3 regions of the Lysinibacillus sp. UBA5990 genome follow, and region 1 is predicted to be linked to each of the others. Evidence: riboswitches for the same ligand, from Rfam matches in the RefSeq annotation. Region 1 holds a riboswitch; each other region holds the start of a gene.
What was found. Region 1 has a riboswitch for cobalamin ahead of B3D94_RS12225 (FecCD family ABC transporter permease). Riboswitches for the same ligand answer to the same signal wherever they lie in the genome.
Positions count from the first base shown of each region.

Region 2: linked by a shared signal. The riboswitch ahead of nikA (nickel ABC transporter substrate-binding protein) and the one ahead of B3D94_RS12225 (FecCD family ABC transporter permease) in region 1 are both predicted to bind cobalamin.
Region 3: linked by a shared signal. The riboswitch ahead of B3D94_RS18395 (ABC transporter substrate-binding protein) and the one ahead of B3D94_RS12225 (FecCD family ABC transporter permease) in region 1 are both predicted to bind cobalamin.

Region 1 covers NZ_DJAY01000014.1:38,550-50,639, forward strand. Annotated here, with positions in the region: gene B3D94_RS12170 (YdcF family protein) at 1-1,004, opposite strand, end outside; gene B3D94_RS12175 (hypothetical protein) at 1,189-1,653, shown strand; gene B3D94_RS12180 (DUF2653 family protein) at 1,641-1,928, shown strand; gene B3D94_RS12185 (ion channel) at 1,977-2,345, opposite strand; gene B3D94_RS12190 (S-layer homology domain-containing protein) at 2,437-4,059, opposite strand; gene B3D94_RS12195 (endonuclease Q family protein) at 4,161-5,327, opposite strand; gene B3D94_RS12200 (hypothetical protein) at 5,394-5,567, opposite strand; gene B3D94_RS12205 (TetR family transcriptional regulator) at 5,709-6,290, shown strand; gene B3D94_RS12210 (DMT family transporter) at 6,362-6,715, shown strand; gene B3D94_RS12215 (DMT family transporter) at 6,715-7,029, shown strand; gene B3D94_RS12220 (ABC transporter ATP-binding protein) at 7,107-7,898, opposite strand; gene B3D94_RS12225 (FecCD family ABC transporter permease) at 7,904-8,950, opposite strand; cobalamin riboswitch at 9,147-9,337, opposite strand; gene B3D94_RS12230 (biotin transporter BioY) at 9,492-10,088, shown strand; gene B3D94_RS12235 (YdhK family protein) at 10,205-10,789, shown strand; gene B3D94_RS12240 (response regulator transcription factor) at 10,831-11,532, opposite strand; gene B3D94_RS12245 (sensor histidine kinase) at 11,504-12,090, opposite strand, start outside.
Region 2 covers NZ_DJAY01000015.1:1,460,170-1,468,055, forward strand. Annotated here, with positions in the region: gene B3D94_RS19850 (NUDIX hydrolase) at 1-69, shown strand, start outside; gene B3D94_RS19855 (ABC transporter ATP-binding protein) at 117-935, opposite strand; gene B3D94_RS19860 (ABC transporter ATP-binding protein) at 938-1,711, opposite strand; gene B3D94_RS19865 (ABC transporter permease subunit) at 1,722-2,504, opposite strand; gene nikB (nickel ABC transporter permease) at 2,527-3,480, opposite strand; gene nikA (nickel ABC transporter substrate-binding protein) at 3,552-5,171, opposite strand; cobalamin riboswitch at 5,316-5,508, opposite strand; gene metE (5-methyltetrahydropteroyltriglutamate--homocysteine S-methyltransferase) at 5,639-7,886, opposite strand, start outside.
Region 3 covers NZ_DJAY01000015.1:1,161,367-1,173,456, forward strand. Annotated here, with positions in the region: gene B3D94_RS18390 (elongation factor G) at 83-2,023, opposite strand; cobalamin riboswitch at 2,200-2,386, shown strand; gene B3D94_RS18395 (ABC transporter substrate-binding protein) at 2,551-3,546, shown strand; gene B3D94_RS18400 (precorrin-3B methylase) at 3,599-4,276, shown strand; gene B3D94_RS18405 (S9 family peptidase) at 4,348-6,336, shown strand; gene B3D94_RS18410 (class I SAM-dependent rRNA methyltransferase) at 6,423-7,619, opposite strand; gene B3D94_RS18415 (alpha/beta hydrolase) at 7,681-8,598, opposite strand; gene B3D94_RS18420 (dihydrofolate reductase) at 8,760-9,236, shown strand; gene B3D94_RS18425 (HIT family protein) at 9,295-9,789, shown strand; gene trhA (PAQR family membrane homeostasis protein TrhA) at 9,804-10,439, opposite strand; gene B3D94_RS18435 (DegV family protein) at 10,714-11,556, shown strand; gene B3D94_RS18440 (GDSL-type esterase/lipase family protein) at 11,756-12,090, shown strand, end outside.

The DNA.
Region 1 (12,090 bases):
CGCAACAGTAAGCCTATGAATAGCGTAATAATTAAAAAAACTGTAATATGGGCCCATTTATACATTTCTAATAAGCCTATAAATTCTCTTGTAAATGCATTAGGAACATAGTAAAAGGCAGTTTTTGAGCCAACCCCTTCTGCATCTAGTTTTGCTTTTTTTGCATAGAGACTTGCGCGAAATACGTGAAAATTATTTGTCACAAATATGGAACGATATTTTTCTCCTTGAGCATGTTGATCCATTATGCTTTTCGTAAAAATCATATTTTCTTCTGTGTTGGTCGACTGATCTTCCATTAGAATTTTATTAGCGGGAATATCATGGACATCTAATAAATATGTTTTCATAGCCTTGGCCTCTGATACCTTTTCATTAGTCCCTTGACCACCTGAGACAAGGATAAACGATCTTTCCCCGTACTTTTTGTATTGCTTTACCGCTTCATTTAAGCGACTTGCTAAAAGTGGTGGAACTCTATCGCCAATTAATCCTGATCCTAAGGCTATTATATAATTTGGTTCATAGCGTATAGGTGTGAAATGATACAATACAGCGTATGCTAGGACACTTGTGTATAAAAACATTGTATAGCCAAAAATTAAAAACGCATAGAAGTAAAGAATATGCCAAAGCACATTTTCAATCTGAATAAAAATGACGAATACATACCATATCATCATAATAACAAAACTAAGCCCCATAATAGCTAACATTAAATTCCTTACTTTACGTCCTTCCTTCTCTAACAAAACCTTACTATTGAAAAACATGGCTATAGATAAAATAAACATGATACTAGGAAAGCTTCCTAGCATAATAAAAATCCCCATTTCTGAAATGATTCCCTGATCATTTGGCAGTAATAATGGATAATGTATAATGAACACTCTGATTAAATATACCCCTATCAAACCAAGAGCTACGGCGTTGAGGAAACGCCTTTTTTCTGTCAGATACAGCAATAAAAATATGGAGATGAAGATTATTAATGTGACTAGCATCGTTTCACCCCTTTCTATTGTATAATTTTCTCAAATACTTCATCTGTCACTATTTGTTCAAATTTTTTGATATTGCTCATTTATAGAAGGTATTGGTTTTATTTTTTAATAAAGTTCATGTAATATTACTATATAAGAACTAGTTTATGACCAAACCAAAAATTATATTGGAGGAATGTAAGTAATGAAAAAAATTCTTGCCGCTCTATTTGCAGCGACACTGATATTTTCCACAGTTGGTGCAACATTATTCATCTCTGATACACCAACAGCAGAGGCTAAGTCCTATAAATCAGGTAAAAAGGGCTTCTCAAATAATAACAATAGCTCAAATATCCAGAAGTCTCAGGACACTTCTAAAGATCAAAAAAATGCTACAACAAATAAAAACAACACAAACTCAACAAATAAAGCTGATACAACTAAAAAAGGTGGTTTTTTCTCGGGTGGCCTTATGAAAGGGTTAATGCTTGGGGGACTTGCAGGTTTATTATTCGGTAGCTTATTTAGCGGTATGGGTTTACTTGGAAATATTTTAGGATTGCTCATTAACGTAGCTGCAATTGCCGTTATTGTGATGCTAGTCGTAAAAATTATGAATATCTTTAAAGATAAAAAACGCAAAGAGGAAGCCCAATGGCACAAATAATTAACGAACAAGATATTATTAACGCTATTTGTTTATCTCAAGCGTATTATAAAAGCATTCGCCCAGAGGATGTTATCGTAGAATTAACATATGATGATGACACAGGCTTCGGTGCGGAGGTTGAAGTAAATGGTCAAATCGAAATACTAAATACAGGAGCCATGATTGGTGCCTTGCGTGTTTGGATAAAAGATGTTCTACATGGTGATCCTTTTTCAACAGGTATTGAACTTGTTTTAGACGATGAAGAAGGCATTATAGCAAAACTTTCATAAAATATAGCCGTACAATGAATCTTTCATCAGATTCATTGTACGGCTATTTTACTTTTTCAAACGTTTCTTAACCGCAACCTCTTCCTCCTCACTTAAGGAAAAGTCTACGATAGAGCGACCAAGCGTGAGCAACATAATAAACATGACGCCCGTACCTACAATAAGATAGATCATTGTAAAAATCTTGGAGAATGAAGTTGCTGGATATAGCCCTGTTTCTACGCCTGTTGGAATCAAACTGACTACAGCAAAATACATAGCATCTAGCCAATACCAACCCTCTGTCCCCTTGTAAAACAAAGTACCGGATAGAATGATGAGGAATAGTGTTGTAAATAATGATAGAAACTGTGGTCGTTTAAATGACCGCCACAATCCTTTAACTAATCTTTTGGCGGATAAAATAAATGATAACATCCTCATTTTCCTCTCTTTTTACTATATTCAGCCTAGTAAGACTATACTTTGTTTATAGACATAACGTCAAAAGGTAGAGATGTTGTTTCTTTTATTTACTGAATAATTGATTCAGGTTCACCATCATTTTAGCTGCTTGCCCTCTTGTGGTTGAAGCTGCCGGTGAGTACTTCTGTCCATCTCCCGACACAATTCCTAGCTCAAATAACATCGTAATGGCATGTTTTGTCTCTGCATTATAAGATGCAATATCTGTAAATGGTGAGCTTCCTTGGACTATATAAGGCTGTTTAAATTGTTGCTCATACGCACGCTCAATCATCACTGCTAATTCAGCGCGTGTTACAGGTCTTGCAGGGTTGAACTTCCCATCCACTCCCTTAATAATGCCATGTGCAAACGCTGCCGCAATTTCCGACTGTGTTTTCGCATCAAAATTAGCGATATCTGTAAATGGCGCCTTTTCCTGCGTGGATATCCCCAAACTTCTCACTAGTAGAGAGGCTACTTGTGCGCGTGTCACATTTTGATTAGGTTTAAATGTGCCGTCTGGATAGCCATTCATCATCCCTGCTTCTGCTGCTTGTTGAATATAATCTTTTGCCCAATGATTTGCTGTATCTGTAAAACGAATCATTTCTCCTGTAGTGAAAGTCGCTGTTGGATTTTGAACACTTTCATTACCAGCGGCATCAATTGCTTTTACTATAATAGTGTAGGCTGTATGGTCCGTCAGATCTGTAAGCGTCGTCACGGCTGTATCAGCAGGTAATGTTGAAGTTAATTTGCCATTTACATATATTTTGTATTTTTCCACGCCAACATTATCCGTCGCTTCTTGCCAGCTTACATCCACGGTTTTATGATCTTTTACATGGACTTGAATAGCTTTCGTTACATCCCATAAGGTACTAGTTTTTATGATTGGTAAAAATGCCTCATTTGCTACTGCAAAATAACCTGCTTCACTTAAATGAATATTTTCTGGATTTGGAAGATAGCTTGGAACATCCTTTGCCACAACATCAGATGTAGGTACAAAAAATGCTCCAGCCTTTTCAACTGTCGTTTTAATAGTTGTATTCATTGTAGCCAAAAGTATTTTAAATTGATTTTGTAAACTCTCACTATAATATGGGAACGAATTGTAATAGCCCATCACATATACTTCTGCTTGTGGATTTAATTTTTTAATTTCAGTTAAAATTGCTGCAATATTAGTTACAGCCTCTTTTGTAGCCTTTACGATGGCTAGTGTATCAATTCCAGCTGTCTGTGATTCTTTTAATATTGGCAGTAAATCATTAGCGCCAACAGTTAACGTAATAATCTCTGCCTCTTTAATAGATGCTTTTAATTTAACCTGTTCAATGGGATAGCCAAACCCAGTCACTGTTTTTGCAACATCATTTTGTATATCTGCTAACACATTTTTTGTTGTATAGCCTGACATTGCAAAGCCTTTATTATAAGAAGTAATGAAACCCTCTTTTTGTAAAGTTTGTGCAACAAAATCTGTGTAGCCTAATCCGATTGCACCGACCTCATTCATCCCATGTGCAATTGAATCACCTAGAGCTACATAATCTGCCTGAGTAGTCCAACTTGGTGCTATGTAATCTCCTGTTTCTTCAGCATTCGCAACGACAGGTATTGTTAACTGTAATGCAAGCATGCTTGTGGCTAAAAAACGGAATTTCTTTGAAAATTTCATACATTCTCTCCCCTACCTAAAAATAGTAATTGTTTTAACTATTTTACTAGAAGAGAGTTAAAAATAGGTTAAAAACCCAATAATCTTTTTAAATCATTTTTCTATTCAATGTGTACCTTCCCATAAATTCCACCACCACCAACTTCAATATTTAAATGACCGGTTCTCGCAGCATCCATTAATTTGGCCATTTTTTGTGGAACAATTTGTTCGAGCTGTTCAATGGTAACTCGATGTAAAATATTCATCTCTGTTCCAAAAGCATGTAGTAATCGTTCCATCATTTTGGGGCCAAGACCAGGAATAAAATCGAGCGGTACTTGATGGATATACGGCGGTCTATTTTTTTTATGTGAAAAATCCTCTGATAATTCCTGAATACGTGAAGCAACACCCTTTATGATTTGCGTACTTCCACAGTTCGAACAAATTATAGCTTCGTTACTAAGTTGTTCTCCGCACTTACCACAAACTGTTTGATGATATTTACCAAGTAATGGATTTAATCCATAATTGGCGATGATTGCTCGTCCCTGTTGTTCACGGAGAGCCATTTGTAATTCTACAAAATTTGCGTCTGCTAATCGTAATTTTTGATACTCACGTGCGAGTTTCCCAAGAGAATGTGCGTCAGAATTACTCACGAATGGATATGCTTGAAGCTCTTTAATATGGCGTACCATATTTGTATCTGAGCTTAACCCTAATTCAATTGCATCTATTAACTGGGGATCAAAAACTTCTGTTAAACTATGCTGTACACCTTTGCCATATAAACTTTTAAAGGGGGTAAATACATGCGCAGGGATAAATAGTCCTCCTAGCTCGTGGACTTTTTGTTGCAATGTTCTTCCATCACAGTAAATTCGTTGTGAGCTTAAATGAATATTTTTCATATGCTGAGACATCCAATCCGAAAATTGCTCCATGAGCAATAATGTTGGAAAGTAAGCAAGCACATGAATGGGGCCATGGCAATGTTGATCATAGATTTCCATTTCTGAACCTGGAATCAGTGTCGTTTCTTGAAAACGTAGTCCACCCTCTGCCAGTTCTACGAGTTCACCTTGGTCAATCATCTCTTTCATTTCTTCTATAACCTCAGGTGAATGACAATCAATAATACCAATGATGTCCAGTCCTTTTCTTGCACTAGCAGTCTCTAATATGCGCGCTAATGTCAACGTTTTACTACCAGTAATTTTCACAGCACGCCCTTTAGCTGTGCGGCCAATATGAATATGTAAATCAGCATAGAACTCTTTCATGTACATTCACTCCTTAAACACTACTTAAAATGAAAATACCTTACATGACTGCAAGGCATTTCATATTTAGTATGATGGATGATTATTGGTTGTGCCATTATTTTCTTCATAAGCTCCAGAGTTATTTGGTGGCATAGATGATAAATCGTAGGCAATTAATGTGACACCCATTTTTTTCTCTAGTTCATTAATTTTTGCAAGTTGCTGTGAATCTAATTGTGCAAATTTAAAATCTTCCATTGTCATCAATCCTTTCAAACATAAAGTTCCCTGAAGTTAAAACAACTATACTTACCAAAAATGACTGACTATCAGTCATTTTCATTGACATTCATTTTTCTCTCCTGTAACATACTAATAAGTAAGGCAAAAGTGAGGGATATCATGTCAAAGGAAGAAAAAATTATTCAAGCAGCCATTGAAGTATTTCGTGAAAAAGGTATTGAAAAAACAAAGGTTTCAGATATCGTAAAGGCAGCTGGTATTGCACAAGGAACATTTTATCTTTATTTCCCATCGCGCCTTTCGGTTATGCCTGCTATTGCAAAAAATATGGTAGAGCGCATTATGGCTACTGTCGAAGAAGGTGTTTCAGATCATAAACCCTTTGAACAGCAGCTTGAAGAAGTGGTTGAGATGATTTTCTTAATTACGAAAGAATATGGAGATATCGTTGCACTCATTTATGCGGGTATTGCACAAACTGAGCATTTGAAAGAATGGGAAAATATCTATTCACCCTACTATGCTTGGATGAGTAATTTTTTATTAACGGCTCAACAACAAGGGGTCATTCGAGATTCCATCAACCCATCACGATCAGCCAAGCTTATCATTGGTCTAATCGAATCTGCTGCCGAACAAATTTATTTGTTTGACGATAGCAAGGATGAAACCATGCAACAGCTTAAGCTTGAGCTTCTAGACTTTTTATATCATGCACTTGGCCTACGTCACGCATAAGTGGCGTTCTCTTTTACTCCAAAAATGACTGAATGTCAGTCATAATACTCTACTACGGAAGGAATTTATTTATGCAAAAAGAATGGATGTATGTTGGACTAACAAGTTTATTTGAATTGTTTTGGATATTCGGCTTTAATGTAGCAAATTCATGGTGGCATTGGATCATTATTGTATCTATAATCGCTGTTGATTTTCACTTCTTATCGAAGGCTTGTGAAAAACTTCCTACGGGTACTGTCTACGCAATTTTCGCTGGAGCAGGTGCAATCGGAACGACATTAATGGATATCTTTATTTTCAATGGTGACTTTAATGCGATTAAGGGGATATTTATGGTTATTTTAGTGTTGGGCGTTATTGGCCTAAAATTGGCGGATAATCCATCGAAGAATCCTAGTACAACAAAAGGAGTGGATGCATAATGGGCTGGTTATTTGTTCTATTAGCAGCATTGGCAGAAATAGTCGGTGTCATTGGTTTACGCTTTTATAGTCAACATAAAACCGTACGAAATTTATTATTATACGTCGGAGGCTTTGGTTTATCTTTTGCACTTTTATATGCTTCCTTCGACTATTTACAACTAAGCATCGCCTATGTTGTTTGGGTTGGTATTGGAACTGTAGGTGCCGTGCTTGTCAATATTATATTCTTCGGGGAATCTAAAAACCTCGCACGAATCATCAGTATTATTGCGATTATCATTGGAGTTGCAGGTTTAAAAGCAGTATCTTAATAGTAGATGACAAAGGGCGCCCTCTTAAATGAAGTGGCGCCCTTTTTTATTAGATGAAGTTGAATGATCGAGGCAAACTAAATAGGGTGGACCCCTCTTGCGAATTGTTCAGGGACATATGTAAGATACGGTTTACCTGTCAGTGAATGTGTTTGAATATCTGCAAATACTCCAAATACTTCTCGCAGCAATGATGGTGTAAGTACTTCTTCTGGTGTACCATGGCAAACAATGCGTCCGCGCTGTAAAACATAAATTTGGTCACAGTACATGGCGGCGATATTCAAGTCGTGTAGAGCGGCTACTACTGTTAGATGTAAAGTTTGAATTAAGTCCATCAGCTGAAGTTGATGTTGAATATCTAAATGATTTGTTGGTTCATCTAATATAAGTACCTGTGCTTGCTGAGCGAGTGCTCTTGCCACCATGACACGCTTCTTTTCCCCACCAGAAAGTGAGCTAAAGCTTCGTTTCGCTAGATGCAGTATACCTGTTTGCTTCAATGCATCTTTAACAATTTGAAAATCTTGTTCCTGATCAAACTCTAATAGCTTTTTATGTGGAGTCCTTCCCATACTGACTAAATCGTTAACAGTAAAATCAAATAATACAGGTGTTTCTTGACTAACAACGGCTAAATTTTTAGCAATAGCTTTACTAGACTGCTTTAAAATATCTTGTTCATTTAACAAAACTGTCCCACTTTCAGGTTTTAAAAGTCGATACATATTTTTAAGCAAAGTCGACTTCCCACTACCATTAGGGCCGATTAACCCGACAAATTGCTTTTCCCTTATTTTTACACTCACCTCATGAAGTATGCGTTGATCGTAAATGGAGAATGATACTTGTTTTGCTTCTAATGTCATGGAAGTTAATCTCCTTCACCGAAAGAATAATTGTTACGACGGAGTAACCAAATGAAAAACGGTCCCCCACAGAAAGCTGTAATAATACCGATTGGCATTTCCTGTGGAGCAATAATAATTCGAGCTAATGCATCTGCCCAAACTAAGAAGATCCCTCCTAATAAAGCACTGACCGGTATTACATATTTATAGTTAGAGCCGACAATTAACCGTACTATATGCGGAATGATTAATCCCACAAATCCGATAGAACCGCTAACTGCTACAAGTACCCCCGTTAAAAGTGAGACAAGTAAAATGAGCTGTATGCGAAATTGTTGAAGATTGACTCCTAATGTTACAGCAGCCTCTTCCCCAAGTAATAGCAAATTTAAATTTCGATAGAATAGCCATAAAAGCCCGAACACAATGAAAAATATGGAGGCCGGAATAATAATATTATTCCATTTTGCTCCCGCTAAGCTGCCTAGCATCCAAAACATAACCGCCTTTAAAGCCCCCTCTTGCTTTGACATCATTAATATAAAATTAGAAATGGCTGTTAATATAAAGGAAACTGCCATCCCTGCCAATAACAAGCGGAAAATCGAGACCCTGCCACCTACGCGCGATAAGAAAAATACTAACCCAATCGCGAGCAAAGACCCTATAAAGGCTGACACAGAGAGTGCGTAAATACCTAAAAATGAAAAAGCACCTAAAATAATTACAGAAGTTGCTCCAACGGCTGCTCCCGAAGAAATTCCTAAAATATATGGGTCTGCAATGGAATTTCTTACAAGTGCCTGAATCGCTGCCCCTGCAATGGCTAAACCCGCTCCTACAATAGCCGCAAGGATGACACGGGGTACTCTTATTTGCCAAATAATAATTTCCTGTGAGCGACTCCAATCTTGCTCTATCGTGTGTTGTATAAAGGGTAATTTCGACAGAATTACTTTCCATACATACAATGGCGTCACAGAAACAGATCCAACCATTACAGCAAATGTCATAGATACAATTAATACTAAAAGAAGCACTAAAGAAAATAACATAAATTTTTTATTCATTCATTAAACTCCTACTAAGATGATGAATGAAGCAATTAAATATACTTTCGCATAATGTAGGTCAGATGATCTTACTTCAGTTGGCACTCAATAAAAAAAGGGCATTTCATGCAAAAATACGCACAAAAATACCCTCGAATAAACAAAGTCAGAAAATCCAGCTATTGTCCGTAATTGCTTGCATCCTCGTGGGCATTACAGGTATTACTTATTGGCAGGTCTCCTGGCTTCGTTTCATCATCCTATAAATAGCCTTCCCATTTTTAACAGTGGCAAATAAACATAATAGGACTCCTCGTTACAGTTGCGGGACAGCGTCGGACTTCCACCGACTTCCCTTTTAAGCGACATTGTTTAAAATGTCACACCAATAGTATGTAAAGTTATAAAATTATGACGATTCTATCATACATTTTTATAGATAGTTAGTCTACAAGGAATTCCCAGCATACTTTAGTTAACCTAAAACAAAAATAAAGTTGACACAAATAATTTAGTTTTTTACACTAACGATAAGTACTTCGAAATTAGAGGTGAAATCATGTCAACAGTAACTGAACAAAGTCATCAAAAATTAAAGACTGTAGATATTGCATATATTGGATTATTTTCTACCCTCATGATGATCGGTGCCAATATAACTTCCTTTGTGCCCTTTATGATAGTGGGAGGAGTGCCGATTACTCTACAAACCTTTTTTGCCATTTTAGCAGGACTTATTTTAGGTAGTAGGAAGGGGGCGCTTGCCTGCACAGTCTATATGTGTATTGGTTTAGCAGGAGCACCTGTCTTTGCTCGCTTTGGTGGAGGGTTCAGTCATCTATTAAGTCCCACATTTGGATTCATTATCACCTTTATTTTAGCAGCATTTGTTGCTGGATTAATGGTAGAGCGAAGTGGTACGAAGAAAAGCTATATTCTAGCCGCATTCATTGCAACTGCTATCAATTATTTAGTAGGTACAAACTGGATGTTTATTGCGTACAAACTATGGGCCAGTGCGCCAGAGGATTTTTCCTATAGATTAGCTTGGCTTTGGATGATCCCCCCACTTCCAAAAGATATTATTTTAGCTATTTTCGCTGGTATTTTAGCATACCGATTACAAAAAACATTGAATATCATGCCCATTCAATAACGCTTCCATCAACTTCTTTAGTCAATAGACTAAAGAAGTTTTTTGTAAAAGTTAATGTCCATCATTTCTGCATATTTGTTTGTTACAGTAAGGGCAAATAGAAAGGAGGATCTCATATGACATTCAAACGAAGATGGTCAAGTGGACTATTATCAGCAGTTGCTTTACTTACTTTATCAGCTTGTTCTGAAGATAAAACAGAGCCTTCATCAACTTCAGAAAATACTCCTGAGACTGAGCAACAAACAGAAATGGATCACTCCACAATGAACCATTCTAGCTCAGCGGAAGTACCAGCTACATTAAGAAAAGCTGAAGATCCAGCATTTCCGGTCGGAAGTACCGCTTTGATTACAGACGGGCATATGGAAGGGATGAAGGGTGCCGAAGCAACGATTGTTGGTGCATATAAAACTACAGCCTATATAATTTCTTATGATCCAACATCAGGTAGCGAACGTGTAGAGAATCATAAATGGATTATCCATGAAGAATTAATTGATGTAGGGGAAGCGCCACTGTCCCCTGGTACAGAGGTAAAAACGATTGCTACTCATATGGAAGGCATGAAAAACGCAACCGTCCGTATTGAAGAAGCTGTACCAACCACTGTTTATATGGTTGATTACATCTCTACCACAAATGGTGAAGCAGTGAAAAATCATAAATGGGTAATAGAAGATGAGTTAACAGCGCAATAATCCGAACAACCTCTCCCAGTATATTTGGCAGAGGTTGTTTTCTAGTTTTTATGTTCTAAAGGCTTTCGATCTGCAAACTTATGCCATTTATAGCCTATTCCCCAAACGGTTTGCAAGTAATCATCAGCAGGAAAACCGCTTTTTCTTAATTTTTCACGTAAATTACGGACATGGGAATCGATAGTACGATCCTCAATGGTTACATGATATCCCCAAACTGTGTTAATAAGATGTTCTCTTGAAAACACTTTATTTTGATAATCTAGAAATAAGGACATCATGGAAAATTCTTTTGGTGTTAATGGGATTGCCTCTTGTTGAAAATATAATTCAAAGGATTCTTTATCTAAGCGTAATCCCTCAAAGACAACCACCTTGTCTTCTACCTTGGTTCTCCTTAATACAGCATGTATACGTGCTAATAGCTCTTCCTCATCAAAAGGTTTTAATATATAATCATCTGCCCCAATATTTAAACCTTTTACAATATCCGAATGCTCTCCTTTAGCCGTAAGCATGATGATAGGTACATTCCAAAACTTCCTGATTTCTTCACACACTTGGTATCCATCCATCTCTGGCATCATAATATCCAAAAGAACTAAATCCACATGCTCTTCTTCTAGATAAATGAACGCATCTTGAATGGAGGATATTGCGCTACATCGAAAACCGGGCTCTAAGTAAAGAGTCAATAAATCTAACATTCTTGGTTCATCGTCTATGCATAAAATGGTTTTCATCCGCTCCTACTCCTTTAAACGATAATTCAAAAACAGTCCCTTTATTTAGTTCACTTTTAACCGTCACTTCTCCTCCATGGGCCTGAACGAGTTCCTTGACAATTGCAAGTCCTAGTCCAGAACCACCTAACGCACGACTTCTAGATTTTTCTACACGGTAAAAGCGCTCAAAAATAAACGGTAAATCCTTGTTGGGAATCCCTCTTCCTGTATCTCGAATAATGATCGTTAACACACCATTGACCTTCTTCACATTTACCGTGGTAGTATCTCCCTGTCCGCAATAGGTCAATGCGTTATTTAATAGATTGATTATTATTTGCTCTAATCTTGCCTCATCTGCCCATAACGTTAATCCCTTTTCACAGCACACATCAAAGTGGATATCTTTTTCTTGAAAAGCAGGACTTAATTTCCCCTTAATACCAGTAAAAAAAGCCTGTAAATCTAGATTTTGTTTTTCAATAACAAATGAGTTTTCATCCATTTTAGCTAAATCAAATAAATCCTTTATTAAACGTGAAAGTCTATTCGTCTCTTCCAATATAATAGCTAAGT
Region 2 (7,886 bases), on a different contig from region 1:
GCTCTCTTAAACAACCTAGAGGGCAAAATATGGGGGTTCGAAAGCTCCTTTACGAAGCTTTCCAAATAACAATGTAAGAATTTTAATAAGGACTTTATTCGCAAAGGTATTTCAGATTATTCCAAACTAGTATTCTTGTGACTTCTTTCGCGAGGATGAGTGGGTAAAATCGCATTGTACAGCTCAAGTGATGCGGAATGCTTAAATTGTTCACCTTTCATACTTTCCTCTACTAGCTGACCATTTTGCATGACAAGGATGCGATCTGAAATAAAGCGTGTAGCCTGTAGGTCATGAGAAATGAAAATGTATGCAAGTTGCAAATCCTTTTGTAGTGTCTGTAGTAATTGAATGATATGTTTTTGCAAAATCATATCTAAACTACTAATGGCTTCATCTAAAACAATTAATTTTGGATGTAAGGCAAGCGCTCTCGCAATGTTCACACGCTGTTGTTGTCCCCCACTTAGCTGGGAAGGATACTTTTCGGCAATAGATTTTTCTAACTCTACATGATCAAGTAATTCCTTTACCTTATAATGTCTCTCAGCTGAGCTATACTGCTCGAAATTTAGGTATGGTTCCTCTAAAATTTGAAAAATGGTGTGCTTTGGATTTAATGAATGATAGCTATTTTGAAAGACTGCTTGTAAATCTCTCCGTATCATTTTTTTCTGTTGGCTAGTGGCATCATAAAGATTAACCCCTTGAAATAGAATCTCACCGGCTGTTGGCCTTTCCATCCCTAATATAATTCGGCCCAATGTGCTTTTTCCTGAGCCACTTTGTCCAACAATCCCTAAGCATTCCCCCTCCTGAAGTGAAAATGATACTTTCTGTAATACAGGAGCATCCTGTCTTCGCTTGAATATGAACGGTCTATGTGCATAGTTCTTCTCAATATTTCTCACTTCTAGTAGCTTCAATCTTTTCACCTCTAAAACATAATTCGGGATTGTAATAGTTTCTTTGTATAAGGATGCTGAGGTGCATCAAAAAAATCATAGACATTCGCTTGTTCAATTATTTTCCCCTTATACATCACGGCTACATCATCAGCAAGTTCAGCAATAACGCCTAAATCATGTGTCACAAGAAGGATGGCAGCCTGTGTTTCCAGGCGAATACGATCAAATAATGTCAATACCTGCTTTTGATTGACTGTATCAAGAGCTGTCGTAGGCTCATCAGCTATGTATACCGAGGCTTGAATTGCCAATGACAAAGCAATCATCACACGTTGTAGCATTCCCCCACTTAATTGGAATGGATAATAATGTAAAAGGCGCTCGGGATTAGGTAAATTAACTTTTGCCATGCTTTCAATAGCAATTTGTCTTATTTCATTTTTAGTTATAACAAAATGAGCCTTTAATGATTCACGAAAATGACTTTCAATGGTTTGAACACGGTCAAAGGCGGTCGAAGGATTTTGCATAATAATAGAAAGATGTCTACCACGATAAGCTCTCATTTGAGCAGCAGTTACCTTCAATAAATCCTGCTGATGGTAGAAAATTTGCCCTTTGGTAATCTGCGCACTAGTCGGTAAGGCTTGCATAATAGCTTGGCAAAGCATCGTTTTCCCACTACCGCTTTCCCCAATAATTCCTAACACTCGGCCTTGATACGCTGTTAAATGAATGGAGGATAAAATATTCTGTTCTCCAATTTTGACCGATAAGTCTTTCACTTCTAAAATTTTCTTCATAGCTACCCCTTTACTGATCAGGCTTCTTCAAACTACTTGCTAAAACATTACATACTAGGACAACAAGGACAATAGCAAGCCCAGGATATAGCATTAATTCAGGATGTTGGCGGATATATTGCTTCCCTTCATTTACCATCATTCCCCATTCAGGGGTGGGAGCCTGCACACCAAGCCCAATAAAGGAAAAGCCCGCAATCTCTAAAATGACCTTCCCCATATCTAATGCCACAATCGTTACAATTGGTGGCCAAACATGAGGGAGATAGTGACGAATAATTAATTTCGCACCTGTAGTACCACTGATTCTTGCCGCTAGAATAAAGTCTTTTTCATTCATACCAATAAATAAACCTCGGATTAGCCTCGAATAATAAATAAGCTGTGTCAAACTAAGTGCAATTAACACATTTTTCAAGCTCGGTCCTAATACACCTAAAAGCCCAAATGCTAGTACAAGTGTTGGAAAAGCTAATAAAATATCGCATACCCGAATAAATAGCGCATCTATTATACCTCTTTTTAAGGAGACCCATGCGCCCAGTAGTATCGCTACTAGAATAGCAATTATTTGTATGACGAGCGCCGCACCTAAAGAATACCGAATCCCTAAAAGCAATCGGGAGAAGACACATCTTCCTAAATGGTCTGTTCCTAATGGATAGTCCCATGAGGGGGCTAAAAATTTCTTAGAAATATCGACTGCTAAAGGGTCATGAGGCATAATGAGTGGGGCTAACAGTCCTAGTAAACCAATGATAATCAGTAAGGTGAGACTAAAATATCTTCTCATATGTATACGTCCTAAGTTCACTTTACCCTCTCCTATCCTTCATCATCAGATGAGGATCCAATAAACGATGCAATACATCTGTGCCTAAATTGGCGAGCACATAGATGACAGCAATCACCAACACATAGCATTGTACAACGGGGTAATCACGATTCGTTATGGATTCTATTAAATATCGACCGAGCCCCGGCCAACTAAATACTTGCTCGACTATGACAGCACCACCTAGCAAATTTCCGAGTGTCATCCCAAACAAAGTTGATATCGGTATGGCAGCATTCCTCCCCACGTGCCGGATGAGAATGACCGATTTTTTCAAGCCTCTTAGCTGTGCATATTTTACATATGGCTTCTCGTATTCTTCGATTACGGCAGAGCGGATAAACTGTGAGAACAATCCGATTGTAGGTAAAGCTAAGGTGAAGGCTGGTAAAACAATATGTGCTACCGAACCTTTTCCATTCGTCGGAAAAATGCCAAGTTTTAAGCTAAAAAGGTAGAGTAGGATAAACCCTAACCAAAATGTTGGAATGGATACACTTAGGACTGTAAACAATCGAATGATTTTATCGATAAAGGAATGCTTATATAATGCGCTCACAACCCCTAACGGAATACTAAAAGTTAAAATTAGGATAAATGCTACTAAAGCTAATTCAATGGTAGCGGGTAGCTTAGCAAATAGCTCATGAGCCACGGGTAATTTACTAACAAAAGATGTCCCAAAGTCTAGCTGTAAAACGCCTTTTACCCATAGCAGATACTGCATGATAAAAGGCTTGTCTGTCCCTAATTCTTCTCGTAAAGCTTGTATAGCCTCTGGTGTTGGGGCAATTCTTGAAAGTCGAAGGATGACCTCTGCCGGTTCTACTGGTACGAAACGAATAAACACAAAGGTTAGAATAGATACGCCTACTAATACAAATGGAAGTGTGAGAATTCTTTTTACACAAAACATCCAAGTCGATTCGTACATGTCGTCACTTCCTATTTCATCCGATGATAAAAAGAGAGTTGTCCTGATTCGACACACTCTCTCTTTCATACTTAGTTTTCTTTATCCATTTGTGCATATGGAATGTCATATTCAGAAGCACGTGGTGCAAAATCCTTCATATATGGTTGATAAATAACATTATTAGTTTCATACGATATTGGATAGAACAATGCTTGATCGTGGAACTTTGTTAAAATATACGTATATAGCTGCACGCGTTCCTCTTCATCGGTACCAACTAATAGTTGATGTATGTTTGTATCAATCTCTTGAGCATTTGGTAAACCTAATTTTGCTTCATATACACCACTAGCATTTGGTGTAGCTGATTCATTTGCAAAGCTATGTGGATCAGTTGGCGGTCCATTTGTTCGCCAGAAGTTAATATCAACCTGATCATCCATTAATTTTTGCAGACCAACCATAACATCAGCGCCTCCAATATTTAACTGTACCCCAATTTTTGCTAGCTCGCCTTGCATTAACTCTGCCATAGGTTTTTGAATGGCATCAGTAGCAATATAGATTAATTCTAATGTAAGAGGTTGACCATTTTTCGAACGAATTTTCTCACCCTTCTCTAGCGTCCAGCCCGCTTCATCTAGCAATTTCTGCGCCTTTTCAGGATTATATAAAATAGGTGCTAAATCAATATTGGCATAAGGAATGGCATCCCAAAATAGCGTGTTTGCCACTTTTTCTGTACCATGTGTAATACTATCTACCATTTGTTCTTTATTGATAGCATACTGAATAGCTTGTCGAACCTTTAGCTCAGCTAACGGTCCAGACTGAGTATTAAACAGTAATGCTTTCGTAGACAACGGCTCAGATGTAGCTGTTTTATATTTGCCACTATCTCTTAAGTACGTATAGTTATCTAAACTAATAATCCCTCGACCATAAATGACATCTAATTCTTCATTTTCAAAGGCTAATGAAAGGGATTCCGAATCTGGAATGATCTTAACCTTTATTTTATCTACGAGAGGTTTTTCACCCCAATAATGTTCGTTACGGCTAAATACAGCAAATTCATCTTTTTTGTAGTCGGTTAATACCCATGGTCCTGTGCCAATAGCTGATTGAATGGAATCATTTGTCGCATCACTGTCTGGGAAGCCATTATCCCCTAAAAAACGGAATGGTCTAACAAAGGCTATTTCGTTTAACACAGGGTAATACGGTTCATCTAATTGCAAACGTATTGTTGAATCATCTACTTTGACGACCTCTTTTATATGGTTGACCATACCCATCCAGGAATGCATGTCACGATTCGCTAATACCGCATCAAAATTGCGTATTACATTATCAGCATTAAAGGCAGTCCCATCCGAATAGGTAACATCCTTGCGTAAATGGAACGTATAGGTAGTTTTATCCTCTGAGATGTCCCAACTTTCTGCTAGCTTTGGGGTAATTGTCCCATCATCGTTATACTCCACTAAAGATTCATAAACCATAGCTTGAGCAGTCATCTGATTTGGTAAGTATGTATGGGGGTTTAATGGACCTACATCTAATGGCCATCCAATCGTAATCATTTTTTCATCTGTCTGTTCTGTTGATGCTAAATTTCCTTTATCGTTTTCCGAGCTTGTACAACCTGCTAAAATGCTCAAGGTCAAAACAAGCATGAAAGGCAGTGAATACTTCGTCCATCTCATCTTTTGTCTCCTATCTCTATTCCATGTTCATATCTACAAATTGAATAGAAAGAAGGCATAAAAAAACCTTATTCTACAAGAATAAGGACAGATGAACCTACAATACGTAAGCTTCCATCCATCTCCCTATCTTTCGTAGATCATCAATGAATCTTCTTACAAGCAGGCATTCTGGCTTATGAATCATCATTTTGCTTCACCTTTCCAAGATAGAACTTAGTGGTAATCGAAACAAAACTCCTCATTTACAGCTGCGGGACAGCATGGGATTTACACCCATTTTCCTTTTAATTGAATGAAAAATAATTTCATTCAAACTTGTAATGCAATATTTGAAATTAGTAATAAACATAACATGCTGAAATGTTCACGTCAATTTTATTTTCTGAATATAATAAAACCTCTATACAAAAAGACCAGGTAGGTAACCTGATCTTTGTTTAACTCTTTTTATTATGTTGTTTTCGTTATCTTGATATAGATTCCTTCACCTCCTGACGCAATATTTTAGTAGCACCTACCATATTAGTTAAAGCCGCGATTGTTTCTGGCTCTTTCCTTGTTTTTAAGCCACAGTCAGGATTAACCCAAAATTGATGTTTGTCTAGAACTTGTAAACTATCTCTCATGATGGCTAACATTTCGCCTTCACTCGGCACACGTGGGCTATGAATATCGTAAACACCTAATCCGATTCCTTTTGTATAAGGATTTACTTGAAGAGAAGAAATTAGCTCTCCATGGCTACGTGATGTTTCAATGGAAATCACATCTGCATCTAGCGCGCTAATAGGTTCGATGAAATCGTTAAATTCGCAGTAACACATATGTGTATGAATTTGTGTTTCATCTTTAACACTCGATGTAGCAAGCTTGAAGGCATTGACCGCCCAGTCTAAGTAAGCCCCCCATTCTTCTTTACGAAGAGGTAAGCCTTCACGGAGTGCTGGTTCATCCACTTGAATAATGGAGATGCCAGCCGTTTCTAGTGCTTCCACTTCCGTGCGAAGTGCTAATGCAATTTGATAAGCCACATCTTTTCGAGAAATATCATTGCGTACAAAGGACCAATTTAAAATGGTCACTGGCCCCGTCAGCATCCCTTTGACAAAGCGCTTCGTTAAGCTTTGGGCATATGCAGACTCTTTCACAGTAATGGATGAAGACCATGCAACATCTCCATAAATAATTGGAGGCTTCACACAGCGAGAGCCATACGAAACAACCCATGCTTTTCCAGTAAAGGCAAAGCCCGTCAATTTCTCACCGAAATATTCGACCATGTCTGTCCGTTCAAATTCTCCATGAACTAGTACATCTATATCAAGATCCTCCTGTAAGTGAATCCAGCGCTTTGTTTCCAGTTCAATAAATGCTTCATAGTCTTCATTCGACAATTGTTTCTTTCGCCAAGCATTACGATTTCTCTTCACCTCATCAGATTGAGGGAAGCTGCCGATTGTCGTTGTTGGGAATAGTGGCAGTCCTAATGCCAGCTGCTGTATTTTTTGACGTTGATTAAAATCACTATGTCGCTCAAAATCCTTCGTTGATACGGATTGAGCGGCTTGCTGGATCATTTTATTTTGACGAATCGAATGATTTTTTAGGGCTTCAATGGCCTTCATACTTGCTGAAAAATTATGACGTATCGTTCCGTCTTGATTTTTTCTATATTTAGTGAGCTCAATAATTTCTTCGATTTTTTCATCAGCAAACGCCAGTGCTTGTTTGAGAACAGGGTCCAGCTTTTTTTCAAGTGAAGTTGATATTGGTACATGTTGAAGGTTACTTGAAGGTTGAATCCACAATTCCTTAGCATCACAGAGCTTTTCAATAGCTTGAATCGTGGCGTTAGCCTCGGCTAAATTTGAACGCCATATATCACGACCATTAACAATACCTATAGCTAAAACTTTATCTGGAGGGAAACCAAATTGTCGAAGTGACTCCATATTCCCTTTATAGCCATGTACGAAATCTAAACCAAACCCTTGGACTGGCAATGAAATCAATGTTTCATAGGAGCATAATGCTTCAAAATATGTTTGTAGCATTAGTTTTGCTGCTGGAACGGTTGTCGTTAATTGAGCATAGATTTCTTGTACTAGCTTCCGTTCTGCAGAGTCAAGTGTCGTCACTAAAGAAGGCTCTTCTAATTGAATCCACTCGGCACCTGCATCTACTAATTCTTGAATAATCTGAGCATAGAGAGGTAATAAGGCTAATAAATATTCAACCTGTGTTAATTTACTGTAGCCCTTAGTTAGCTTATAAAATGTATAGGGCCCAATAAGTGTCGGCTTCGCAATAATTCCGAACGCTTCTTTTGCCTCTAAAAAGTCGGCCAATACCTTATTTTCTGTTAGTTGCAACGGTTGCCCTTCATATTCAGGAACAATGTAGTGATAGTTGGTATTGAACCATTTGGTCATTTCACTAGCTACTGCTGAATGATTTCCTCTCGCTACACTGTAGTAGGTATGTAAATCCACCCTTCCACCTTGCCAGTTAAAGCGCTTGGGTACTAAGCCAAACATTAAGGCTGTATCCAACATTCTATCGTATAGTGTGAAATCTCCCACTGTCACCATATCGATGCCAAGTTGTAGCTGCTTTTCAATCCGCGATAACCGAATACTTTTTAGGGTTGCCTGAAAATCCTCTTCCGTTCGTTCTTGACGCCAAAATGCTTCTAACGCCTTCTTCCATTCG
Region 3 (12,090 bases), on a different contig from region 1:
CATGAAGCGGAGGGCTTGCTTTATTTTTTGCAAGACATCTGAAATACAAGTCCAACACATCTGCCATGCTAGTACAGGAAACTTAGCTCTGACAATGCATGGCTGCTTGCGCCTCTTGCCAGGGGACGGAATAGCCTTTACCTTTTGCACAAAAAATGCTGGAAGAACTGTATTCAGGGTCGACATTTTTATCATAGCCTATTTGAGTTATTACTTCTTCTGCATTATGACACACATCATAGCCATCAAATTGGAGGGTAAGCGCACCTTTCCCATTTGTATAGGCGGCAAAAATCGTGCTATAGCTCATGAAGGTCGCTACTGGTGCACGTCCTGTTAATACAACGTCTGTTTCAGTGAGTACAGGGTCGTCAAAGGTGCCAGCAGCCTGTTGAATGTCGGTCATCATACGGCCAATAAAATCATTGGAAGCCTTCATTTTAAAGCGATAATACGGCTCAAGCAGGACGTTCTGTGCTTGTTCCAGTCCTTGGCGCAGTGCTCGGAAAGTGGCTTCTCGGAAATCACCGCCAGACGTATGTTCATTATGCCCACGTCCCGTTAAGAGCGTAAAATGAATATCTGTTACTGCGTAGCCTGTGAGTAAGCCATGATGATCACGTTCAAACAAATGCTTTTCTACGAGGCGTTGGTTGCCCACTGATAAATCATCTGCATGACAGGCATTGCTAAAGGTAATGCCTGTCCCACGTTCATTTGGCTCCATTAATAAATGAATTTCTGCATAATGCTTTAGTGGTTCAAAATGTCCGTAGCCTGTAACAGTTGTCGCAATTGTTTCCATGTATAATATTTGCGGCTCTCCAAAAGAGATGTTTAATGTAAAGCGCTTCATAAATATTTCAATCAGGACCTCTAACTGAATGACACCCATTATATGCACATGGATTTCCTGAAACTTTTCCTGCCATACGACACGCAATGATGGCTCTTCGGCCTCTAGTAAACGGAAAATCTTTAATACTTCTTTAATATGTTGCTCACCCTCATATTGAACTTTTGCCTGTAATGTAGGGACAAGCTCATAGGGCTGTGATAGCGTGTTACTGCCAATGTGATCGCCAATGTTTGCCTGGCTGAGTCCTTTAACAGCGAAGATTTCACCAGCCTCAACATGCTGAACAGTTTCAAATCGACTGCCGTTATAAAGACGAATTTCTGTTACTTTCTCTGTAAGGTCTCCAAACGTAAATTCATCTCGAACTTGTAATTTGCCTGTTAAAGCCTTGATGAATGTTAGACGCTGATGGCCGTCATGTCGTATTTTAAAAACCTCTCCTTGAAACGGTGCTTCCGGCTCGAAGTGAGTATCAGTTATGAGTGGAAGTTGAGCAATAAATTCTTGAATGCCTTCATCCTTCAATGCAGAACCTGTAAAGCAGGGGAAGGCGTATTCATTTTTAATCATCGATTGTAACTGATTGATGCACTGGCCATGCGCCAATGTTTCATTCAAAAAGGCATCCAGCAGCTCTTCATCACGCTCCGCCAGCCATTCCATGATTGTCCTTGAAACATAGTTTTCCTGAAGTGGTTCATCTACAAATAATACATGTTCAGAGAAATCTTTATGGAGCTGAGTCATCACAGCCCTTACATCTGCTCCGTCACGATCTATTTTATTAATAAAAAAGAATGTAGGGACATGATAGTTCCGTAAAAGCTGCCATACCGTTTCAGTATGACCTTGTATACCTTCTACTGCACTAATAATAATGATAGCATAATCCATGACACGGATGGCACGCTCCATCTCTGGGGAGAAATCGACATGTCCTGGTGTATCAATCAACGTATATGTATCGTCGCCAATAGTCATGCGTCCTTGCTCGGCAAATATCGTAATGCCCCGTTTGCGCTCAAGCTCATGATTATCTAAATAGGCGTCCTGATGATCGACACGCCCCCGCGCTTGTATACTATTTGTATGAAAAAGCATTTGCTCGGAAAAGGTTGTTTTTCCTGCATCAACATGAGCAAGAACCCCAATCGTCTTGTACATAATAAATCCTCGTTTCTATAAGTGGCTATCTTCTCATTGTATCAGAATACTAGCACAACTATTTCTTGTAAAATGATTCGTCTTTTTGTCGAAATAGTGCTAATATAATGATGATTATATTTTTTGCATTCTACTACAGATTGTGAAATAACTCATGAACTGCTAGTCTATCAATAGCATGAATAGAACATATTGGTGCAAATGGCCTTTGTCATTTGCTTAAAAGGGAAATCGGTGCAATTCCGATGCTGTCCCGCAACTGTAAATGGGGAGTCTATACAGCATGCCACTGTAGTTTTACTATGGGAAGGCGTATAGATGATGAACCTAAGCCAGGATACCTGCCAGTATATGTATGTTAACTAAGAACCACGAGGATGGGGATAGTGATAAAGGTACTAATACCGTTTTTTCACTATGCAACTCTCTTGGCGACAAGAGGGTTTTTTTATGCCCTTCCAATTATCCTGGTAGCAAAGAAGTCTCTGATTTCTTTCTATATTTATCACAACAAAGGAGAAAAGGACATGAAAAAATGGAGAAGTATATGGCTAGTCATGGTCATCGCCTTAATCGCTGTATTAGGAGCGTGTGGCGCAAAGGACAAGCCTGAATCAGCAACACAAACTGAAAAAGTTGAACCGTCTGAGGCGACAGCATCTGAAGTCATCATTGAAAATAATGAAACTACCCAAACCTATAAGGAAGCACCTAAAAAGGCCATTAGCCTAAATCAACATGTAACAGAAATTATGCTTGCATTAGGCTTAGAGGATTCCATGGTAGGGACAGCTTATTTAGATGATAAAATCTACGAGCCGCTTCAAGCAGCCTACGATAAAGTTCCAGTTCTTTCAGATCAATATCCAACGAAGGAGCAAGTCATTGATGCCGAAGCAGATTTCTTGTATGCAGGCTGGAAAAGTGGCTTTGGTGAAAAAGGGGTAGGAACACCAGAGGAGCTTGAGGAATTAGGAATTCATACGTATCTACATACGGCTTCCAATATGACAAAGCCAACATTAGAGGATATTTTCACTGATATTCGTCATATCGCGGAAATATTTCGCGTGGAAGATCGTGGCGAAGCATTAATTGAACAAATGACAAAAGGTGTCGAAGAAGTTCAAGCTCAATTACCAAAAGACAGCGAAAATTTACGTGTGCTTGTCTTTGATAGTGGTGATAAAGATGTGTTCACGGCTGGTCAAAACTTTATGAATGAGCTAGTAACAATTGCTGGCGGTCAAAATATCTTTGGAGATGTGGAGTCAGGATGGACAACGGTATCGAAGGAAGATGCAGTAGATCGCAATCCAGAGGTGGTTGTTGTCATTGATTATGGTGAAACAACTGCCGAACAAAAGATAAATTTCTTAAAGAATGATCCAGCGTTGAAGGAAATGGAAGCAGTCAAAAATGATCGCTTTGTCATCCTTCCACTTTCAGCGGCATCTGAAGGAGTACGTGCCGCAGAGGCCATTCAAATTTTAGCCAAGGGCTTCTACCCAGCAAACTTTTAAAAACATTCGAGCTAGCGCTTTGCTAGCTCCTTTTTCTTAAGGAGCGATAACAATGAATGCATTTCGTCAAAACATACCAGATAAAACGTTTGAAACCCTTAATCAGCAAGGTGGATATTCACGATTAGCAGTAAGCCCTGGCATTATTAATAAGCATTACACGCCAGCCCAATTTCAAAAAATAGCTGAAATTGTAGGGGAGAAGGGGGCCATTAAATATTCGGCTTCCTATAGCCTATTATTATCGATCCCCTCTAGCGAACTGACAGAAGCTACCCATGCCTTACAGGAGGCTGGGCTGTTTGTTGCTTCGTCAGGTCCTCATATAGCCATGAAGGCATGTGATTTTTGTGATGGCGAAAAAATGGAGGCAGTTCCTCAAACAGAACAGCTCTATCAGGCGTTGGACGTTATAACTGTGCCTGCAAGAGTTCGAGTCAATGTGAATGGCTGTGCATCGGCTTGTTATAATCCTACATATGACGATATAGGACTAGTCTATCAGCATGAGAGCTTTGATGTTTATTTAGGATCCATTCCAATGGGGGCAAAGGCACAGGCGGGTACTCTCTTTGCGAAGAGAGTAGGGATCGACCATATTGAAGATTTCTTGCTACAAATCATTCGTCTCTACCAGGACCAAGCTCGTGCCAATGAACCTTTTTATAAGTTTTATAGCAGAACAAAATCGAATGCTGATTGGGAACTAGTAAAAAAATTGATAGAGTAGCAGGAATAATACTTAGGGTGTCGAAATATTGTAGTAGAGCATAGAAAATGACAATATAAAGGAGTAAGAACATGACATCTAAACAAGGGATTCAACCAGAAGATCTTTATCACTTGAAATCAGTGGCAGATCCACAGCTCTCACCTGATGGGACTGAGGTAGTTTATGTAGAGACACGGATTGATGAGAAGAAAAAAGACTATGTATCTAACTTATTTTATTTAAATTTAAAAGACAAACGTCCTCAGCAATGGACATATGGTGAATATCGTACAAGCTCTCCTGTATGGTCGCCAGATGGCAGTCAAATTGCTTTTTCCTCTACAAGATCAGGCAAGCCGCAAATTTTTGTACTGTCGAAAACAGGGGGAGAGGCGAAGCAAGTGACGTATTGTAAAAACGGTGCGTCAACGCCTGTCTGGTCTCCATGTGGAGAGAAAATTGCGTTTTCAGTGATGCTAGGTAAAGATGAAACTATCCTAGATAAAGCTGAAGATGACAAGAAAGAAGAAAAAGAACTCAAGCCACTTGAAATCGATAAGATGAAACATAAATCGGATGCTGGTGGATTTATGGATATGGACCAATATACTCACATTGCCATTGTCGATTTAAAATCTGGTGAATTAGAGCAAGTAACAGAAGGGAACGAGCATTTCCATCTGAGTACATGGTCGCCAAATGGCAGTTATCTTACTTACTTAGCAGATCGAGCAGAGGACTTAGATTTTTCGTTTAATGCGGATATTTATTTATTCGATCTAGAAACAAAACAGAGTCGTAAGGTAACAGAGGGGATTGGCTCTTATTACCAAACGTCTTGGTCGCCTAATAGCCGCTTCCTTTCCTTTGTTGGAGGAAAACGTGAGTTCGAAAATGCCACACAAGCGAAGCTATGGATTTATGATATGGAACAAAATCTGCTAAGCTGTGTAACAAGTGAATTTGATGCCCCTGTCGGTGATTATGTCATCGGTGATTTCCTGCAAGGGGTAGCAGCACCAAGTGTACAATGGATGAATGATAATCATAGTTTCTATTTCCAAGTAACAGATCACGGCAATGCGGCAATTTACTTTGGGAATGTAGATGGTGAAATTTATCCAGCTATTCATGATGATCAATACGTTTATGGTTTTTCATTAGATGCTCAAAATGATCAAGCCATTGTCGCCATAAGTACGACAACGAATCCGGGCGATTTATATTACGTTAACTTAAAAACGGGTGAAAAAGAACGATTGACGACAGTCAATGAAGACATTTTAAAGACGAAAGAGTTAGCTGTGCCAGAGAGCATTGAGTTTGAAGGAGCTGAGGGCTGGAAGGTCAACGGCTGGATCATGAAGCCAGTAGGCTATGAAAAAGGAAAGAAATATCCCCTTATTCTTGAAATCCATGGTGGTCCGCATGCGATGTATGGCAACACCTATTTTAATGAATTCCAAATCCTAGCTGCTCAAGGCTTTGCAGTCCTATATACAAATCCGCGTGGAAGTCATGGCTATGGGCAAACATTTGTGGATGCCGTACGTGGTGATTATGGGGGCAATGACTATCAAGACCTGATGGCCGCTGTTGACTATGCTTTAGAGCAATATGATTTCATTGATCCAGATCGACTAGGTGTAACAGGTGGGAGTTATGGTGGCTTTATGACAAACTGGATTGTTGGGCATACCAACCGCTTTAAGGCAGCAGTTACACAACGCTCTATTTCGAACTGGATTAGCTTTGCAGGAGTTAGTGATATCGGCTATTACTTTACAGACTGGCAAATTCAAGCGGGGCTCGATAATATTGAGAAGCTATGGCATCATTCACCATTGAAATATGTAGACAATGTTGAAACACCTTTGCTCATTTTACATGGTGAAAAAGACTATCGTTGTCCAATTGAACAGGCGGAGCAATTATTTATCGCCTTGAAGTATCGGAAAAAAGAAACGAAATTCGTCCGTTTCCCTGAAGCAAATCATGAACTGTCAAGAAGCGGAAAGCCAACATTAAGAATTAATCGTCTCGAATATATACGAGATTGGTTTGTGGAAAAACTTTAAAAAAGAAGTGGCTTAAGAAGTGAACATACTTCTTAAGCCATTTTTTATAGAAAAAAGAATCACAGCAAAGTGTGATTCCAGATCAGTTAGTCCATTTTTTGAATAAAAACGACCTTCAAATAATTAAATTCAGGATATTCACGAGGCACACGGAAATCCTTTGGTAAACTGTATTCTTCTACAATTTTATAGCGTGTACGAGTCTCTTTAAATGCTTGGTCGATAAACCCTTTAAACTTTTTCATACCGAAGCTTGCGTTGTTTGTAGAAGCAACAATAATGCCATTTTTGGCTGTAATCGCAATTGTATCCTTCAGTAATTTCGGATAGTCCTTCGCCGTTGAGAACGTCATTTGCTTTGTGCGGGCAAAGCTTGGTGGATCTAATACAACAAGGTCAAATTTTAATTCGTGACGCTGTGCATATTTAAAGTAATGAAAAACGTCCATTACTTTTATATCCTGAGCTTCGTAATCAATTTGATTGACGCTAAACTGCTCAATCGTTTTGGCTAAACTGCGCTTCGCAACATCGACACTTGTTGTTTTAATAGCTCCTCCAAGCGAGGCTGCTACAGAAAATGCCCCTGTGTAGGAAAAGGTATTTAGCATATTTGTTGTGTTCGCATAGCGCTCACGAATAGCTAATCGTACTTCCCGTTGATCAAGAAAAATCCCAGTCATCGCACCATCATTTAAATGGACTGCATAGGTCATCCCATTTTCCTTAACCATGATTGGAAATTCGCCAGGAGTCCCCATAACAAAATCATCCTGTTCCATATATTGCCCTTTACTATCGAATCGTTTTTTCTCATAAATGGCTTGGTAGTTGATGGTTTCAGCAAGCGCCTCATAAACGACTTCTTTCAACGAGTAAATGCCCTCGCTATACCAACTCACCATATAGTAGCCATTAAAGAAATCGATAGTTAGACCACCGATGCCATCACCCTCGCCATTGAAAACACGGAAGGCTGTTGTATGTTCATTTTGGAAGAATGCTTCTCGTAGCTGTATGGCTTTTTTGAACTTTTTAATGAAAAAAGCTTTATCGATGGTTTCATCTATATCTGTCGTCAGTACCCAGCCAATCCCTTTATTTTGAATACCGTAGTAACCTGTACCAATAAAACGATTATGGTGATCCATCAGCTTAAGCAGTGTCCCTTGCTCGGAAGGTAGTTGTCGTGCATCCACTGCATCTTTTGAAATTAATGGGTAGCCTTTTTTTACTTGATCAGCAAAAGGCTGTTTTAATTGTAGTGCAATTGTTTGTGTCATGTTGTCATCCTTTAAAAACGTTTTGCTCTATTATCGCACTGTTTGGATGGGATAGCCAAACTTATTTCAGGAATTCAGCAATTTTTGCCACCGTTTCGATTGTTGCCTCTTCAAAATAATTCATTTTGCTAAAATAACTATGAATTAAACCAGACATGGTCATATGCTCCACAGATACTCCAGCGTCGGTCAGTTTTTGGGCATAACTTAAACCTTCATCAAAGAGAACATCTGCCTCTGCAGCAATGAGGAGGGTTTTAGGCATATGGCTTACATCCTCGAGCTGTAGGGGAGACACCAATGGATTTGTAAAGTTCGATTCATCCGTATAGTGTTGAGAAAACCATTGCATGCCCTGTTTATCTAGGCCGAAATTTTCCCCATAAGCCTGATAGGAAACGGTTGTAAAATCCACATTCGTAACAGGATAAATGAGTGCTTGTGCTTGCAAAGAGGGTCCACCTGAAGTTACAGCTAAGTAGGCCACAACAGTTGCTAAATTTCCGCCGGCACTATCCCCAGCCACTGTCAACCGAGCAGCATCGCCGCCAAATGCTTCGATATGGTCATTCACCCATACTAAGCTATCGTAGGCATCCTGCAATGGAGTTGGAAAAGGAAATTCAGGAGCCAAACGATAATCCACTGAAACGACAATTGCTTGCGCTTGCTCTGCTAAAAGCTGACAGCCAGCATCAACAGACTCTAAATTGCCATATACCCAGCCACCGCCATGATAATAAACAATAACAGGTAATGGTTGATCATGAGTAGGTATATAAAGTCGTAGCGTAATTTGAGCCCCATCACGCATGTTAATTAGTTGATCTTGCATCGCCGCTAATGTTGGCTTATGGGGCGATTGCCATGGCGTAACCGTACGCATCGCGCGAGCTTCCTGTGGTGTAACTTGATAGTAGGGTGTGGCAACTTGTTGATCTTCAATATAATGAACAGCTTCTTTTCTTAAAGTAGTCATCCTCATCAGTCCTTTATCGTGACGTTTATTACTTATATTATAAACTATTCATATAATTTTACTAGGATTTAATTTTAGAAAAAGAAAATTCTTTCATAATAGAGGTGAAATTAGCGAATTGTGTTTATAATAAAAGGGAAGAAAGTATTTGGAGGGACAGTATGATTTCTTTAATTGTGGCACATGATGACAACCATGTAATTGGTTATAATAACGGAATGCCTTGGCATTTACCGGGAGATTTGCAGTATTTTAAAAACAAAACAATGGGCAAGCCAATGATAATGGGACGAAAAACGTTTGAATCCATTGGTCGTCCACTACCAGGACGTCGCAATATTGTTATTACACGAGATGAAAATTATCACGCAGAAGGCATTGAAACTGTGACAAGCCTAGAAGAAGCAATAGCGGTAGCAGGGGATGTAGAGGAAATCATGATTATTGGCGGCGAGCAAATTTTCCGTTTATCGATGGAAATGGCAGATCGCTTATATATTACAAAAATCAATCATTCATTTCAGGGCGATACCTTTTTCCCGAGCTATGAGGAGGCTTTTGTAGAGGTTTCTGCTGAACAGCCCGAAACAGCTTCAGAAGGCTATACTTTCCAATATCAAATTTTTGAACGTAAATAACATGGGAAACGCACGGTTTTGATAGACCGTGCTACTTCTGTATTTAGGGGAGATATTGATGCGCAACATAATATTATCGAGTGGAGAAATTGCTCATGTTGATTGCTTGAGCTGTGCAATCATAAGTGGACAGGTCGAGCCCAATGGTGGTGTTGTTATTGAAACGGATTATTTTCACGCCCACCAGGATATAGCTTATCCAATAAAAGGATTAATTATCTTAGCTTCAAAGCGTCACATCTATTGCTTTGATGAATTAAATAATGGCGAAAAACTGGATTACATCAATCTCTTAACAAAAATTAGAAAAGCTCAAAGGGAAGTATTGGGCATAGAATACGTTTATTATTTTTACAACGAAGATACGACTCATCATTTCCATACTTGGATGGTGCCTCGCTATGACTGGATGAATGCATTCGGGCGATCCGTTGAATCCTTGAGGCCAGTGTTACTTCATGCAAGAAATAATTTGAGTAATGAGCAGCATGAAAAAGAAGTAAGGGAAGCTATTAAGCTTTTAAGAGAATCCATAAAAAATCGCTCCTTATGAAGGGAGCGATTTTTTTATAAATAGAAGTATACACAAGCGTACATGGAAGCACAGCCAGCTAACACAAAAAGATGCCATATTGCATGGTTATAAGGTAGAGAACGCCAAGCATAAAAGAGGGCTCCAATTGTATAGAACAGTCCACCTGCAAATAGTAAAGCAAAGCCGTAAAATCCTAAGTATAAATAAACAGGCTTAATAGCAAAGATGATTAGCCAGCCCATGCCAATATAAAAAATTAAGGATAGCACTTCAAAGCGATTAATGAAGAAACATTTAAAAAGAACACCTAATATTGCGAGGGACCAAATAATACTTAATAAAGTTATGGCTAGGGTGCCACCAACAGCAATTAATAAAAACGGCGTATACGTACCGGCAATTAAAATGTAAATGGACGAGTGGTCCAAAATAGCGAAAAAGTGTTTATATTTTTCTGGCATACTGTGTAGCAATGTGGACATTAAAAACAGGATGATGACAGAGGCACCAAAAATACTAAAAGTAGTAATATGTAGAGCATTACCTGTTTGCACAGCTGTAAGCAGTAAAACAACTAGAGCCGGAATACTTGCAATAAAGCCAATACCGTGTGTAATGGCATTCCACAGCTCTTCCTTCCAAGATTTATAGTCAAATGAATCAATCATTTACAACACTCCTTTCGTTCATGTATTTACTATACCCCAATAATTTATACATGAACATTTACATTTGTCATATATTTCATATCAAAAATGTCATAAGGCTGTCATATTCTTTTAGGGGCTTTGATAGACAAGAGATAAAGGAAACGCTATAGTATCAAAGGTAGCGTTTACATTCTCAAGAAATCAATGCTTTGCCTAATGACAAATGTCATGTTTACATAATGATTCATTAGTCTATATAATAAATTTTAATGAAGTAAAAGGATGTGTCGAAGTGGGACGAATTCATATAGTAACGGACTCAACTTGTGATTTAACAAAAGAAGAAGTAGCACAGCATGGCATACATATCGTGCCATTAACAATTCAAATTGATGGTGAAACATATATAGATGGTGTGGATTTAGAGCCACAACCTTTTTTAGGCTTAATGAAAAATGCTAAAAATTTACCGAAAAGTTCACAGCCTGCGCCAGGGAAATTTAAGGAATTATATGATGAGCTAGGCAAGGAAGGCGATCAAATTATCTCCATCCATATGACAGGTGGTATGAGTGGCACGGTAGAGTCAGCACGACAAGCGGCTCAAATGACAGACGCTGATGTGACGGTGATTGACTCCCGCTTTATTGCGATCGGTTTAGCTATTCAGCTACGTGAGGCAATTAAAATGCGCGATGCAGGAGCAACAGTTGAGGAAATCGTAGCTCGTCTGGATAAAGTACGTGCAAATACACATTTATATGTGATTGTGGATACGCTTGAAAATCTTATTAAAGGTGGTCGAATTGGTAAAGGAACGGGCTTTATCGGTTCATTGCTGAACATTAAAGTTATTGCTAACCTAGAGGGTGGCGTTTACAATCCTGTTTCTAAGGTGCGTAGCCATAAACAGGTAGTGAATTACTTATTTAAACAATTCCAAGCAGATACGGCTGGGAAAACAGTCAAAGCTGTCGGTATTTCTCACGCAGATGGTCTCATCACAATGGGGAATCCATTAAAAGAGTTAATCGAAGGTACTGGTTTTAATGATGTTGAGATTGCCTTTACATCTCCAATTATTTCGACACATACTGGACCGGGTGCCATCGGATTTATTTATTTTGCAGAATAATAGTGAGGAGCTACTACATAAGTAAATGTAGTGGCTTTTTTTCGTTTTGGCTCTTAAAGCTGGATGCTTGTTCGACTATTTGGAAAAGAGGAAATTTGGCAACAACACAAAATTATGGAGAACAGAGGGTAAGTCACTTTTCATTAGGGTATGAACTATTCTATAATAGAAGGTACAGAAAGGGATGGAAGGTGGTCAAATGGACATTTGGCGATTTATGTTGTCATGTTTGACCGTCTTAGTACTAAGTGGTTGTGCAATATCAATCGATGAGCCGAATCCGCAAGCAGAGCCTGACGGTGAGCAAGCAGAAACGGAGCAAGATATGACGCAGGATGAGCAACAAACAGTAGAAGAGGAAAAAACCTCCAAGAATATGTTGACGCAAATTTTTGAACATTTTTTTGAGCCATCAGCAGAGGATTTATCGCAAATTGATGAGGAAAATGCAAAGCAACTGCATTATCTGGCACTAGGAGATTCATTAACAGATGGTGTCGGTGATGAGTATAGTCAAGACGGTTATGTTGGAAG